One region of the Streptomyces sp. 11x1 genome, then DNA from elsewhere that is predicted to be linked to it. Evidence: riboswitches for the same ligand, from Rfam matches in the RefSeq annotation. Region 1 holds a riboswitch; the other holds the start of a gene.

What was found. A riboswitch is a leader RNA that binds a small molecule or an ion and turns the genes downstream of it on or off. The one in region 1 is predicted to bind cyclic di-AMP.
Region 2: it holds a riboswitch for cyclic di-AMP, as region 1 does, so the genes downstream of both, P8T65_RS11770 (M23 family metallopeptidase) here and P8T65_RS27855 (transglycosylase family protein) in region 1, are expected to answer to the same signal.

Annotation. Positions count from the first base shown of each region.
Region 1 is NZ_CP122458.1:6,327,731-6,334,784, reverse strand. Features, by position in the region: gene P8T65_RS27875 (Ppx/GppA phosphatase family protein) at 1-745, opposite strand, end outside; gene P8T65_RS27870 (DUF501 domain-containing protein) at 742-1,293, opposite strand; gene P8T65_RS27865 (septum formation initiator family protein) at 1,352-1,834, opposite strand; gene eno (phosphopyruvate hydratase) at 1,946-3,232, opposite strand; gene P8T65_RS27855 (transglycosylase family protein) at 3,657-4,340, opposite strand; cyclic di-AMP (ydaO/yuaA leader) riboswitch at 4,345-4,543, opposite strand; gene P8T65_RS27850 (transglycosylase family protein) at 4,726-5,751, opposite strand; gene P8T65_RS27845 (cytochrome P450) at 5,957-7,054, opposite strand, start outside.
Region 2 is NZ_CP122458.1:2,691,134-2,698,187, reverse strand. Features, by position in the region: gene P8T65_RS11780 (pitrilysin family protein) at 59-1,435, shown strand; gene P8T65_RS11775 (pitrilysin family protein) at 1,432-2,820, shown strand; cyclic di-AMP (ydaO/yuaA leader) riboswitch at 3,024-3,197, shown strand; gene P8T65_RS11770 (M23 family metallopeptidase) at 3,211-3,999, shown strand; gene P8T65_RS11765 (GntR family transcriptional regulator) at 4,205-4,909, shown strand; gene P8T65_RS11760 (HPr family phosphocarrier protein) at 5,078-5,359, opposite strand; gene P8T65_RS11755 (GNAT family N-acetyltransferase) at 5,561-7,054, shown strand, end outside.

The DNA of each region.
Region 1 (7,054 bases):
CCCGGTCGTGGGCGATCCGCGAGTGGTGGATGGCCGCCGAGTCGTACGCCGGCAGGTCCTGGGCGATCGCGGACAGGGTGGTGACCGACCCCGCCAGCCCGACCAGGGTGTGTGCCTCGCGCAGCGGCACGTCCCGCTCGGCGAGGTCGAGGGCCGCCTCGATGTCGGCGCGGATCGCGGCGATCTGCTCCGGCCCCGGAGGGTCGACGACCACCCCGTCCCGGACGAGGTGCCGCTCGGTCAGCCGTACGCAGCCGATGTCCACCGAGCGGGCGCCGCGCACCCGCCCGTCGCCGACGACGAACTCGGTGGAGCCGCCGCCGATGTCCACCACCAGGTACGGCGTGGTGAGGTCGGTGCGGCCCGTCAGCTCCTTGGTGGCGCCGGTGAAGGAGAACTCGGCCTCCCGGTCGCCGGAGATCACCTCGGGCTCGACGCCGAGGATGTCGAAGACCCCGCGCACGAAGTCCTCCCGGTTCTCGGCGTCCCGGGAGGCGGAGGTGGCCACGAAACGGATCCGCTCGGCGCCCAGCTCCTTGATGACGGCCGCGTACTCACGACAGGCCGCGAAGGTCCGCTCCAGCGCCTCGGGGGCCAGCCTGCCCGTACGGTCCACGCCCTGGCCCAGCCGCACGATGATCATCCGCCGGTCCAGCTCGACGAGCTCACCGGTGGCCGGGTCGGCGTCGGCGACGAGGAGCCGGATGGAGTTCGTACCGCAGTCGACGGCGGCGACCCGGGTCACTGGTCCTCCTCCTGCTCGGTCTTCTCGGGCGCCGACGCCGGCACGACGCACGGGCCCTTGGCCCACCACTCCGGCAGCATCGCGATCGCCTCGTCGCCCAGCGGGTTGACGCCGGGACCGGCGGCCAGCGAGTGGCCGACGAGGACGTGCAGGCACTTCACCCGGTCCGGCATGCCGCCCGCGCTGGGGAAGCCCTCCAGGACCTCGATCTCGTCACGGCGGGCGATGTAGTCCTCGTGCGCGGCCCGGTAGGCGGCGGCCAGCTCCGGGTCGGTCCCCAGCCGCTCCGTCATCTCCTTCATCACGCCGTTCGCCTCCAGCGTGCCGATCGCGGAGGCCGCGCGCGGACACGTCAGGTAGTACGTCGTGGGGAAGGGCGTCCCGTCCGGCAGGCGCGGCGCCGTCTCGACGACGTCCGGCTGTCCGCAGGGGCAGCGGTGCGCGATGGCGCGCAGCCCGCGCGGCGGGCGCCCGAGCTGCTGCTGGAAGGCCTCGACGTCGGCGTCGGTCGGCTCGGTGCGCGGGGTGGGCGGCGGAGGGGTCTGCATAACCTGCTACTCAAGTCCTCGGTGTGGCTCATCGGTTGACGGTCACGAAGGTGGCCGTTCAGCTGTCGGCGGCGTCGGCCTTGTCGACCCCGTCCCAGACATTGGTGTACCAGGGACGGTCGGCCGCCCCCTGGGTCGTACGGGACTGCTTCGCCGCGTCCGGGTCGATCATCGTGTAACCGGTCTCGCCCGGCATCACATAGTGCAGCCGCTCGCGGATGCGCTGCTCGGCGTACGCGTCGTCCTGCCAGCGCGCCTTGAGGTCGCGCAACTCCTCGACCCGCTCGCGCGCCTCCTCCCGCTCCCGCTGCATGTCGGCGATCTCGGCGCTCTGGGAGACGTACTGCCTCATGGGATAGGCGAGCGCCACGATCATCGAGCAGAGGACCAGGGCGAGCAGCGCGGCCCGGCCGGTCAGCCGGGAGCGGCGGACCTGGCGCTTGGCCTGGGAGCGGTAGACCCGGGCGGCCGTCTGCTCACCGAGCACCTTCAGCCGGGTCGCGGTGGAGAAACGGTCCCGGTCCCGGTCCTTCACGGCCATGTCCCGCTTCCCCTTCCGCTTCTGCCTTCTCCCGCGCGCACGCGCGTACGTCCCCGCACACGGTACGGGACCGGTACGGGGACGTACGTACGACGCTTCCTACTGTTGCCGTCAGCCCTTGAAACGGGGGAAGGCGCTGCGGCCGGCGTACACCGCGGCGTCGTCGAGGATCTCCTCGATGCGCAGCAGCTGGTTGTACTTGGCGACGCGGTCCGAGCGGGCCGGGGCGCCGGTCTTGATCTGGCCGCAGTTCACGGCGACGGCGAGGTCGGCGATGGTGACGTCCTCGGTCTCGCCGGAGCGGTGGGACATCATGCACTTGAAGCCGTTGCGCTGGGCCAGCTCGACGGCGTCCAGGGTCTCGGTCAGCGAACCGATCTGGTTGACCTTGACCAGCAGGGCGTTGGCGGAGCCCTCCTCGATACCGCGGGCGAGGCGCTCGGGGTTGGTGACGAAGAGGTCGTCGCCGACGATCTGGACCTTGTCGCCCAGCTTGTCGGTGATGGTCTTCCAGCCGGCCCAGTCGTCCTCGAACAGCGGGTCCTCGATGGAGACGAGCGGGTACGACGCGACGAGGTCGGCGTAGTACTCGGTCATCTCGGCGGCGGAGCGCTCCTTGCCCTCGAAGGTGTAGACGCCGTCCTTGTAGAACTCGGAGGCGGCGACGTCGAGCGCCAGGGCGATCTGCTCGCCGGGGGTGTAGCCGGCCTCCTTGATGGCCTCGAGGATGAGGTCCAGGGCGGCGCGGTTGGACTCCAGGTTCGGGGCGAAGCCGCCCTCGTCGCCGAGGCCGGTGGACAGGCCCTTGGTCTTCAGCACCTTCTTGAGGGTGTGGTAGACCTCGGCGCCCCAACGCAGGGCCTCGGAGAAGGACTCCGCGCCAATGGGGGCGATCATGAACTCCTGGATGTCCACGTTGGAGTCGGCGTGCGAGCCGCCGTTCAGGATGTTCATCATCGGAACGGGCAGCAGGTGCGCGTTCGGGCCGCCCAGGTAGCGGAAGAGCGGCAGGTCGCTGGCCTCGGAGGCGGCGTGGGCGACGGCGAGGGAGACGCCGAGGATGGCGTTGGCGCCGAGGGAGCCCTTGTTGTCGGTGGCGTCCAGGTCGAACATCGCCTGGTCGATCAGGCGCTGCTCGGTGGCGTCGTAGCCGACGAGCTCCGGGCCGATCTGCTCGATCACGGCGAGGACGGCCTTCTCGACGCCCTTGCCGAGGTAGCGGTTGGGGTCGCCGTCGCGGAGCTCGATGGCTTCGAAGGCACCGGTGGAGGCGCCGGACGGAACGGCGGCACGACCGGTGCTGCCGTCGTCGAGGCCGACCTCGACCTCGACGGTGGGGTTGCCTCGCGAGTCGAGGATTTCCCGGGCTACGACGACGTCGATGGACGGCACGAGCATCTCCTTCATGGGATGTGACGCGGAAGTGCGGGGCCCGCGGGCCTTGCGACTAGAGCCTAACCGCCCCGGGCGCGTCGGCAGCCGACCGACCGTCCCGTGGACAGACAGACGGTACCTATTGTTTCCGCCCGGAACAAAGGGGGGTGGGCGAGAAAGTGAACGGGAAGGGTCCGGAGGAGCCGCGCGCATGAAAAAACCCCGCCCCGGTGCGTACGGGGGAATGCGCACCGGAGCGGGGAGCCCGTGGGGACGGGGGGACGGCCCTCACGAGGTCTTCACTATGGAGGACACGGATGTGAGCGGGCTGTGGTTCAGCCGGGAAGCGGCCCGATTTCTCGGCCCGGCCGAACCCGCCCCGCCTGCCCGGCCGTAGGGGCGACCGTGGGGGCGGCAGGCGTGCGGTGGCCGTCGCCTACGCCGGGGGTCAGCTCAGGTGGAGCTGCTGGCCCGGGTAGATGAAGTCGGCATCGTCGATGATGTCCTTGTTCAGCTCGAAGAGCTTCTCCCAGCCACCCTTGACGTTCTTCTTCTCGGCGATGGCGCTGAGGGTGTCGCCGGTGACGACCTTGTACTCGCCGTCACCCTTCTTGACCTTCTTGCCGGTCGGGGTCTCGACGGTGGCGCGCTCGGAGGAACGGGAGGCGCGGGTGTCCTCGGTGCTCTTCTTGCTGCTCTCCTGGGTGCTCTTCTGCGAGGAACCGGAGTTCGAGGAGGCGGCGGCGCCGTCGTACGAGGCGCTGGACAGGCCCTTGCCGCAGACCGGCCAGGCACCCTTGCCCTGGCCCGCGAGGACCTTCTCGGCGATCGCGATCTGCTGGGCCTTGGTCGCCTGGTCGGCGGTGGAGGCGTACTGCGTACCGCCGTAGCCGGCCCAGGTGGAGGCCGCGAACTGCAGGCCGCCGTAGTAACCGTTGCCGGTGTTGATGGACCAGTTGCCGCCGGACTCGCACTGGGCGACGGCGTCCCACTCGGAGGCGGTGGCGGCGGAGGCGCTGCCGGCGGCCATCAGCGGGGCGGCGATGGCGGCGGCGCCGGTGACACCGGCGACGGCGACGGCACGAGCGGCCTTGGACGGACGGCGGTGCTTGCCCTTGCTGGAAAACAGCATGGAGAGATCCCCTCACCGACGCCTGCGAGGTGAGCTGTCGGGTTCGGGCCGGTTGAGTTGCCCGGCCGCGCCCGCTCGCCTCTCGGCTCACGTGGCACGGCTTCACCCCTAGCCGGTTCCGGACGTACGCCCCGAAGGGCCGCAACCACCGGACCCGGCACTTACCTTGGGTCCCCCGCTCCTGCCTACGGCGCTTGACGCGACGACTGTTCCTTGCGGCCGTTGGCAGGATTCGGCGTACCGACCGCAGGGGCCCGCTGTGGCGAGCGGTCACGACCGTAAACAGGTGATTGCCCGAATTTCAAAGACGATCAGGGGATCTGTGATTCATCTCCCACGGAGATCAAAACGGGCATTCAGGGGCGAACGGTGACCCGAACTCTCGCTACTTTTCGCCCGTTTCGGCACCGACTTCGAGGGTCTGACCGGGAAGGATGAGGTCCGGGTCAGTTCCGACCGTGCCCTCGTTCTCGGCGTACAGCCCGCGCCACCCGCCGGCCAGGTCCAGCGAGTCGGCGATCCGCGTCAGACTGTCGCCCGCACGGACCGTGTACGCGCCGTCCGCGGCCGCCCGCGCCGTGTCGCCGCCACGGGAGGCGTGACGGCCGGAGGGGGCGGGGTCGGCGGCACGGGAGCCCGCGGCCGCGTCCGTGGCGGCCTCCGCGTCGGCGGAGGCACTCTCGTCGGCGCTGGCGCCGCGGTGGCGGCCGGTGCCGGCCTCGCTCTCATCGGCCGAAGAGCTCTCACCCTGTGACGACTTGCCCGATTTTGCACCCTCGGAGTTCGCAGAGTCGTCCGTGCCGGCCTCGGCCCTGGCAGAACCGTCGGCGCCGCCGGAGGTCGAGCCGGCCGAGTCGGAGCCGTCGGCCTTCCCGGCCGAAGTGGACGAACCTGACGAATCCGAAGAATCCGAAGAATCGGATGAGTCGGATGAGTCGGATGAGTCGGATGAATCGGTGGAATTGGAAGACTCGGAGGAATCACCCGACTTCGCCGAGTCGTCCGCGACGCCCGTGTCCACGTCGGCCGAACCGGAGTCGCCGCCGAGGTTGTGCAGCAGACCGCACGTGGCCCAGACATCGACGCCCTGGTCGGCGAGCACCTTCTCGGCGACGGCTATCTGCTGCGAACGGCTGGCCTGGTCGGCGCTGGTCGCGTAGTCGAGGCCGCCGTACTTCTCCCAGTTCGCCTGAGTGAGCTGGAGGCCGCCGTAGCGCCCGTTCCCGGTGTCGGCGCTCCAGGAGCCACCACTCTCGCACTCCGCCACCTGATCCCAGGTGGTTCCGCTGGCCGCGCTCGCGCCGGTGGCGCCGAGCAGGGGGATCGCGATGGCCGAGCCGGTCACTCCGGCCGCGACGAGGAGGGCGGGCGCCTGACGGGGGCGACGGTGACGACCGTTCCCGGAGAGCATGCGGTTGCCTTTCACACGACAGCAGTGACCGGTGTGAAGGGTGTGATGACCCCTTCGCACTGACGTGTGAACGTAGCCGCAGTCGATCAGTTGTCACAAGTTAATGCAGCGCAGATCACGTGGAGATCACAGAGTTGAGCGAGTGTCACTTTTCGCCATGGAATGCGATAGGGCTACGGGCTGCCCGGGTACTACTACGTACCGTTCACGCGCCACCCACGAACCGCCCCTGCGGGGCGAATTGCACCGGAAGCGTGCGCAATCCCCGCATGATGAGCCCTCCTCGCCATCTCAAATCGGCTGAATCCACCGCGAGTCGAAGGTCGGGGAGACGGGTGAGGAGCGTCGCCAGCGCGGTCTGGCCTTCGAGGCGGGCGAGGGGGGCGCCGAGACAGTAGTGGATGCCGTGGCCGTAACCGAGGTGCTGGTTGTCACGGCGGGAGAGGTCGAGGGTGTCGGGGTCCTCGAAGCGGGCCGGGTCGCGGTCGGCGGCCGCGAGGACGACGAGGACGGGGTCGCCCGGGGCGATGTCCTGCCCGCCGACGGTGAGGGGGTGGGTCGCGAAGCGCCAGGTGGCGAGTTCCACGGGGCCGTCGTAGCGCAGGAGTTCCTCGACGCCGGTCTCGAGCAGCGCGGTCTCCCCCGCGGCGAGGGAGGTCTGGAGGCGGGAGCGCTGCTCGGGGTGGGTGAGCAGGGCGTAGGTGCCGTTGCCGATGAGGTTGACGGTCGTCTCGAAGCCGGCGAAGAGCAGGATGAACGCCATCGCCGCGGCCTCGTTCTCGGTGAGGTGCTCGCCGTGGTCGGAGGCGCGGATGAGGCCGGAGATGAGGTCCTCGCCGGGGGCGGGGTGCGCGGTGAGGGCTTCCCGCTTTCGGTGGATGAGGTCGGCGAGATAGCCGCGCATCTTCTTGACCGAGCGCGCGACACCGCCCCTCGGGCCGCCGCCGTGCCGGATCATCATGCCCGCCCAGTCCCGGAAGTCGTCCTGGTCCTCGCGGGGGACGCCGAGCAGGTCGCAGATGGCGTGGATGGGCAGGGGGAAGGCGAAGTCGTGGATGAGGTCGGCTTCGCCCGTCTCCGCGAAGCGGTCGATGAGCTGGTCGGTCATCTCCTGGACCCGCGGGGCGAATTCGGCGACGCGGCGGGGTGTGAACGCCTTGGAGACGAGGCGGCGGAGCCGCGTGTGGTCCGGCGGATCGATGTTGAGCAGATGGGTCATCAGCTCGGCCTTGCGCTCACCGGGGATGCCGGTCTTCCCCTTGGCGTGGGCGGGCTCGGCGTGGTGCGCGGGGTTCTTCGACAG
Region 2 (7,054 bases), 3.6 Mb from region 1:
GACGGACAGACCACGGATTCCGCGACCACAGCACAGCGATCGAAGGGACGTACCGCCCATGGGTCACACGGCCACAGCCGAGGCCGGCTCCGAAGGCCTGACAGTGAGGGAGCACCGCCTGGACAACGGCCTGCGTGTGGTGCTCTCCGAGGACCACCTGACCCCGGTCGCCGCGGTGTGCCTCTGGTACGACGTCGGATCGCGCCACGAGGTCGCGGGCCGCACGGGCCTCGCCCACCTCTTCGAGCACCTGATGTTCCAGGGCTCCGGCCAGGTCAAGGACAACGGCCACTTCGAGCTGGTCCAGGGCGCGGGCGGTTCGCTGAACGGCACCACCAGCTGGGAGCGCACCAACTACTTCGAGACCATGCCCACCCACCAGCTGGAGCTCGCGCTGTGGCTGGAGGCCGACCGCATGGGCAGCCTGCTGCTCGCGCTCGACCAGAAGAACCTGGACAACCAGCGGGCCGTCGTCAAGAACGAGCGCCGCCAGCGGTACGACAACGTGCCCTACGGCACCGCCTTCGAGAAGATCTTCCGCCTGGCCTACCCCGAGGGCCACCCCTACCGGCACACGCCGATCGGTTCGATGGAGGACCTGGAGGCGGCCAGCCTGGAGGACGCCCAGCAGTTCTTCCGGACCTACTACGCGCCCAACAACGCGGTCCTGTCGGTCGTCGGCGACATCGACCCCGAGCAGACGCTCGCGTGGATCGAGAAGTACTTCGGCTCCATCCCGTCCTACGACGGCAAGCCCGCGCCCCGTGACGGCGCGCTGCCCGACGTCATGGGCGAGCAGCAGCGCGAGGTGGTCGAGGAGAACGTGCCCGCGCGCGCGTTGATGGCCGCCTACCGGCTGCCGGAGGACGGCACGCGCGCGTGCGACGCGGCAGACCTGGCCCTCACCATCCTCGGCGGCGGAGAGTCCTCCCGCCTCTACAACCGGCTCGTACGCCGTGACCGTACGGCCGTGACGGCGGGCTTCGGGCTGCTGCGGCTGGCCGGAGCGCCCTCCATGGCGTGGATGGACGTGAAGACCTCCGGCGACGTCGAGGTGCCCGTCATCGAGGCGGCCGTCGATGAGGAGCTCGCCCGGTTCGCGGCCGAGGGCCCCACGGCCGAGGAGATGGAGCGCGCCCAGGCCCAGTTGGAGCGCGAGTGGCTGGACCGGCTCGGCACGGTCGCGGGCCGCGCCGACGAACTGTGCCGCTACGCGGTCCTGTTCGGCGACCCGAAGCTCGCCCTGACGGCCGTCGACCGGGTCCTGGAGGTGACGGCCGACGAGGTCCAGGAGATCGCCAAGGCCCGCCTGAGGCCCGACAACCGCGCGGTGCTCGTCTACGAGCCCGTCGCGGGCGACGAGGGAGCCGAAGAGGAGACCGCCGCGGCCGAGGCCGCCGAAACCACCGACGAGACCGAGGAGTCGGCGAAGTGACCGAGCTCGCGACCATGGACTTCCACCCGCAGCCCCAGGCCGGCGAGGCCAGGCCCTGGGCGTTCCCGGCGCCCGAACGCGGCACACTGGACAACGGCATGACCGTGCTGCGCTGCCACCGCCCCGGCCAGCAGGTCGTCGCCGTGGAGGTGCTCCTCGACGCTCCCCTGGACGCCGAGCCCGCCGGCATCGAGGGCGTCGCCACCATCATGACCAGGGCCTTCTCCGAGGGCACCGACAAGCACACGGCCGAGGAGTTCGCCGCCGAGCTGGAGCGGTGCGGCGCCACTCTGGACTCGCACGCCGACCACCCCGGTGTACGGCTGTCCCTCGAAGTGCCGGTGTCGCGGCTGGAGAAGGCCCTCGGCCTGCTCGCCGACGCCCTGCGGGCCCCCGCGTTCGAGGACGCCGAGATCGAGCGGCTGGTGGCCAACCGGCTCGACGAGATCCCGCACGAGACGGCCAACCCGGGCCGGCGGGCCGCCAAGGAGCTCTCCAAGCAGCTGTTCCCGGCCACCTCCCGGATGTCACGGCCCCGCCAGGGCACCGAGGAGACCGTCGAGGGCATCGACTCCGCGGCCGTACGCGCCTTCTACGAGCGCCACGTGCGCCCCGCGACGGCCACCGCCGTGGTCGTCGGCGACCTCACGGGCGTCGACCTCGACGCTCTGTTCGCCGACACCCTGGGCGCCTGGACCGGCTCCCCGGGTGCGCCGCGACCCGTGCCGTCGGTGACCGCCGACGACACCGGGCGCGTGATCATCGTGGACCGCCCCGGTTCCGTGCAGACCCAGTTGCTCATCGGCCGCGTGGGCGCCGACCGGCACGACCGCGTGTGGCCGGCGCAGGTGCTCGGCACCTACTGCCTCGGCGGCACCCTCACCTCCCGCCTGGACCGCGTCCTGCGCGAGGAGAAGGGCTACACCTACGGCGTGCGGGCGTTCGGCCAGGTGCTGCGGGCCGCGCCCGACGGTTCGGGCATCGCGATGCTCGCCATCAGCGGCTCCGTCGACACCCCCAACACCGGTCCGGCGCTCGACGACCTGTGGACGGTGCTGCGCACCCTCGCCGCCGAGGGCCTGACCGACGCCGAGCGCGACGTCGCCGTGCAGAACCTCGTCGGGGTGGCCCCCCTCAAGTTCGAGACGGCCGCGGCCGTGGCGAGCACGCTGGCCGACCAGGTCGAGCAGTACCTGCCGGACGACTACCAGTCGACGCTGTACCGCCAACTCGCCGCCACCGGCACCGTGGAGGCCACCGCGGCGGCCGTGAGCGCCTTCCCGGTGGACCGTCTGGTGACCGTCCTCGTCGGGGACGCCGCGCAGATCGAGGAGCCCGTCAGGGCCCTCGGAATCGGCGAAGTCACCGTCGTCCCGGCCGAGTAGAGGGCGACCGGACGGACGCGTGTCAGTGGGGCCCTGGTGACGGAAGAGTCACCAGGGCCCCTGTTTGTCCGTATTGATGGCGGAGGTTGTGTGTCTGCCCTGTGGCGTAGTTAACAAATCCTGTGATCCGTTTGTTATTTCGAAGACGGCCCACTTAGCGTCGGTCCGGCTGTTCGTCAGAAGTTCGCCGCAGCCGCGGCACCGGACAGTCATCGCCGAGTCCCCGCGTGGCGCGAGCCAGGGGAGCCGGGGACCCATCACAGTCCCTGGGGTGAATCGGGTGCCCTTCGCGGAGCGACGCGAAACGAGGGGTGGCCGTAGGAGACCTTCCTGCTCCGAACCCGTCAGCTAACCCGGTAGGCGAGAAGGAAGGAAAGGACCAGCTACTTCATGGCGTTCACCCGCGCCCCCGGGAAGCACCGCCGTCCCAGCCGTGTGCAGCGCACGACCACGAGGAACGTGGGCGTGGCCGCTCTCACCACCACCGGCGTCTTCGGCACCCTGGCCGGCCCCGCGCTCGCCGCGGAGGAGCCCGCCGTCGAACAGACCGGCCTGAACCAGATCATCACCCTCGGCGACACGGTCGCCGACCAGGTCGACGCGCAGGCGGCTGCCCAGGAGCAGGCCGCCGAGGTGGCCGCGGTCAAGAAGAAGGCGCAGGAGGAGGCCAGGAAGGCCGCCGCCGAGAAGGCCGAGCAGGAGCGTGCCGCCGCCAAGGAGCGCGAGGAGATCAAGGCCCGTGCCGCCCGCGCGGCCGAGCGTGAGCGCCTCAACCGCTACGTCGCGCCCATCAGCGGCTCCTACATCTCCACCGGCTACAAGACCGGCGGTGCCGTCTGGTCCTCCGGCAGCCACACCGGTGTCGACTTCCATGCCGCGTCCGGTACGGCCGTCCTCGCGGTCGGCTCCGGCACCGTCGTCGAGGCGGGCTGGGGCGGTGCTTACGGCAACAACATCGTCATCAAGATGAACGACGGCACCTACACCCAGTACGGCCACCTGTCGTCCATCGGCGTCTCCGTCGGCCAGACGGTCACCCCCGGCCAGCAGATAGGCCTCTCCGGGGCGACCGGCAACGTCACCGGGGCGCATCTGCACTTCGAGGCCCGGACGACGGCCGAGTACGGCTCGGACATGGACCCCGCCGCGTACCTGCGTTCGCACGGTGTGAACGTCTGACGCGTCCCCGACGCTTCCCTGGAGGCCCCGGCTCATCGAGCCGGGGCTTTCCTCGTTCATGCATACCCGCTGTGTGACGTAGCTCCTGTCCAAAAAATATCCTTGGATTCCGGTCCGCCATCGGAAATTCCCGCTCGCTGCAATAGAGTCGCTGGAACACACGTCAATCATCGACGTTTCACGGGGATTAAGGCGGAGGTCGGTCATGCGTATTCCGGCGCACTCGGTATGCACGGCGATCCGTGATGACATCGTCGCGGGTGTCTACGAGCGCGGCAGCCGGCTCACCGAGGAACTGCTCGCCCGCCGGTACGGCGTCAGCCGGGTGCCCGTGCGCGAGGCCCTGCGCACGCTGGAGGCCGAGGGGTTCGTGGTGACCCGTCGGCACGCGGGCGCGTGCGTCGCCGAGCCGACCGAGCAGGAGGCGGCCGACCTGCTGGAGATGCGCATGCTGCTGGAGCCCCTGGGGGCCGCCCGCGCAGCGCAGCGCCGTACGGAGGCGCACCTCAAGGTGTTGCGCGGCCTGGTCAGGCTGGGCCAGGAGCGGGCCAGGAGGGGCAACAGCGAGGATCTGCGCTCCCTGGGCGGCTGGTTCCACGAGACGCTCGCACAGGCGTCCGGCAGCCCCGCCCTGACCTCGACACTCGCCCAGCTGCGGCACAAGATCGCCTGGATGTACGCGGTCGAGGCGCCGTCCGACCCCGTGGAGTCCTGGGCGGAGCACGGCGGCATCGTGGACGCGGTCGCGCGCGGCGACAGCGACCGGGCCCGGACGATCACGTCCCTGCACACCGAGCGGGCCACCGCCGCGCACCGGCTCCGATTTCCGGCCGGGGCCGGCGGGACGGAGCGCCCGGAGCGTGTGAGGACTTCGCAACACCCCGTAAACACGCCGAGCCTGCGGCATTAACACGCACGCCGTATACAAAGAGGGAAGAATTCCGAGGGGCATTATTTCTGCTGCCCGCGGTCCGGAAAGAAGAGGTAAATACGAAGGGCCCGCCCGATAGATCGGACGAGCCCTTCGATGTGTGCGGGAGCGGCCTTTCAGGCCTTTCCGCTTCGGTTGCCCGGTCGCTCAGACCGTCTCGGGGAGTTCTTCGAGCCCCTCGGCGACGAGCTTGGCCAGACGGTCGAGCGCGACGTCCGCGCCCTCGGCGTCGGAGGCGAGCACGATCTCCTCGCCGCCCTGGGCGCCGAGGCCCAGGACCGCGAGCATGGAGGCCGCGTTGACGGGGTTGCCGTCGGCCTTGGCGATCGTCACGGGGATACCGGAGGCCGTGGTGGCCCGGACGAAGATGGATGCGGGTCGGGCGTGGAGGCCCTCGGCCCAGCCGACGTTGACGCGGCGCTCAGCCATGTGATGCTGCCCTTCAGGTGTCTCGGGTGCTGCAGAGAGGTCTAGACCGGGTTGTCTAGACCAGTTTCCCATATGGGGCGACGTACCGGAACGGGCCCACGGCCTGACCACGAACCGGCTGTCGCGCTTGTGTTGTTCTTCTGTCGTGCCACCCCAGACTGCCTCGCGCCGTTGTCGGACGCGAGCCGTACTCTGGGGCCCATGCAGACCTCGTCGGACCGGCACGAGTACCCCGCCCACTGGGAGGCCGACGTGGTGCTGCGCGACGGCGGCACCGCACGCATCAGGCCCATCACCGTTGATGACGCCGAGCGTCTCGTCAGCTTCTACGAGCAGGTCTCGGACGAGTCGAAGTACTACCGCTTCTTCGCGCCGTACCCTCGCCTGTCCGCCAAGGACGTCCACCGCTTCACGCACCACGACTTCGTGGACCGGGTGGGGCTCGCCGCCACCGTCGGCGGCGAGTTCATCGCCACCGTACGCTACGACCGCATCGGCGCCGATGGCATGCCCGCGTCCGCACCCGCCGACGAGGCCGAGGTCGCCTTCCTCGTGCAGGACGCCCACCAGGGCCGCGGCGTCGCCTCCGCCCTGCTCGAACACATCGCCGCCGTGGCCCGCGAGCGGGGCATCAGACGCTTCGCCGCCGAGGTGCTGCCGGCCAACAGCAAGATGATCAAGGTGTTCACCGACGCCGGGTACCAGCAGCAGCGCAGCTTCGAGGACGGCGTCGTCCGGCTGGAGTTCGACCTGGAACCCACCGACCGCTCGGTGGCCGTCCAGCGCGCCCGGGAGCAGCGCGCCGAGGCCCGGTCCGTCCAGCGGCTGCTCGCCCCCGGCTCGGTCGCCGTCGTCGGCGCCGGGCGCACACCGGGCGGAGTGGGCCGCAGCGTGCTCGCCAATCTCCGGGAGGCGGGGTTCACCGGGCGGCTGTACGCGGTGAACAAGGCGCTCGGGGAGGACGAGAAGGAACTCGCGGGGGTCCCCGCGCACCGGTCCGTCACCGACATCGAGGGGCCCGTCGACCTCGCGGTCGTCGCCGTCCCCGCCGCCCACGTCCCCCAGGTCGTCGCCGAGTGCGGGGAGCACGGGGTGCAGGGCCTCGTGGTCGTCTCCGCCGGATACGCCGAGAGCGGGCCTGAAGGGCGCGAACGCCAGCGCGAACTGGTGCGCCAGGCCCGCACGTACGGCATGCGCATCATCGGGCCGAACGCGTTCGGGATCATCAACACCGCCCCCGACGTCCGGCTCAACGCCTCGCTCGCCCCCCAGACCCCGCGCTCCGGGCGCATCGGTCTGTTCGCCCAGTCCGGCGCCATCGGGATCGCGTTGCTCTCCCGGCTGCACCGGCGCGGGGGAGGGGTCACCGGGGTCACGGGCGTCTCCACGTTCGTCTCGTCCGGCAACCGCGCGGACGTCTCCGGGAACGACGTCCTGCAGTACTGGTACGAGGACCCGGACACCGATGTCGTCCTGATGTATCTGGAGTCCATCGGCAACCCGCGCAAGTTCACCCGACTCGCCCGGCGCACGGCCGCGGTCAAGCCGCTCGTGGTGGTGCAGGGGGCGCGCCACGGCTCCGCGCCCCTGGGGCACGCCGTGCGCGCCACCCAGCTGCCGCACACCACCGTGTCCGCGCTGCTGCGCCAGGCCGGGGTGATCCGGGTCGACACGATCACGGAACTGGTCGACGCG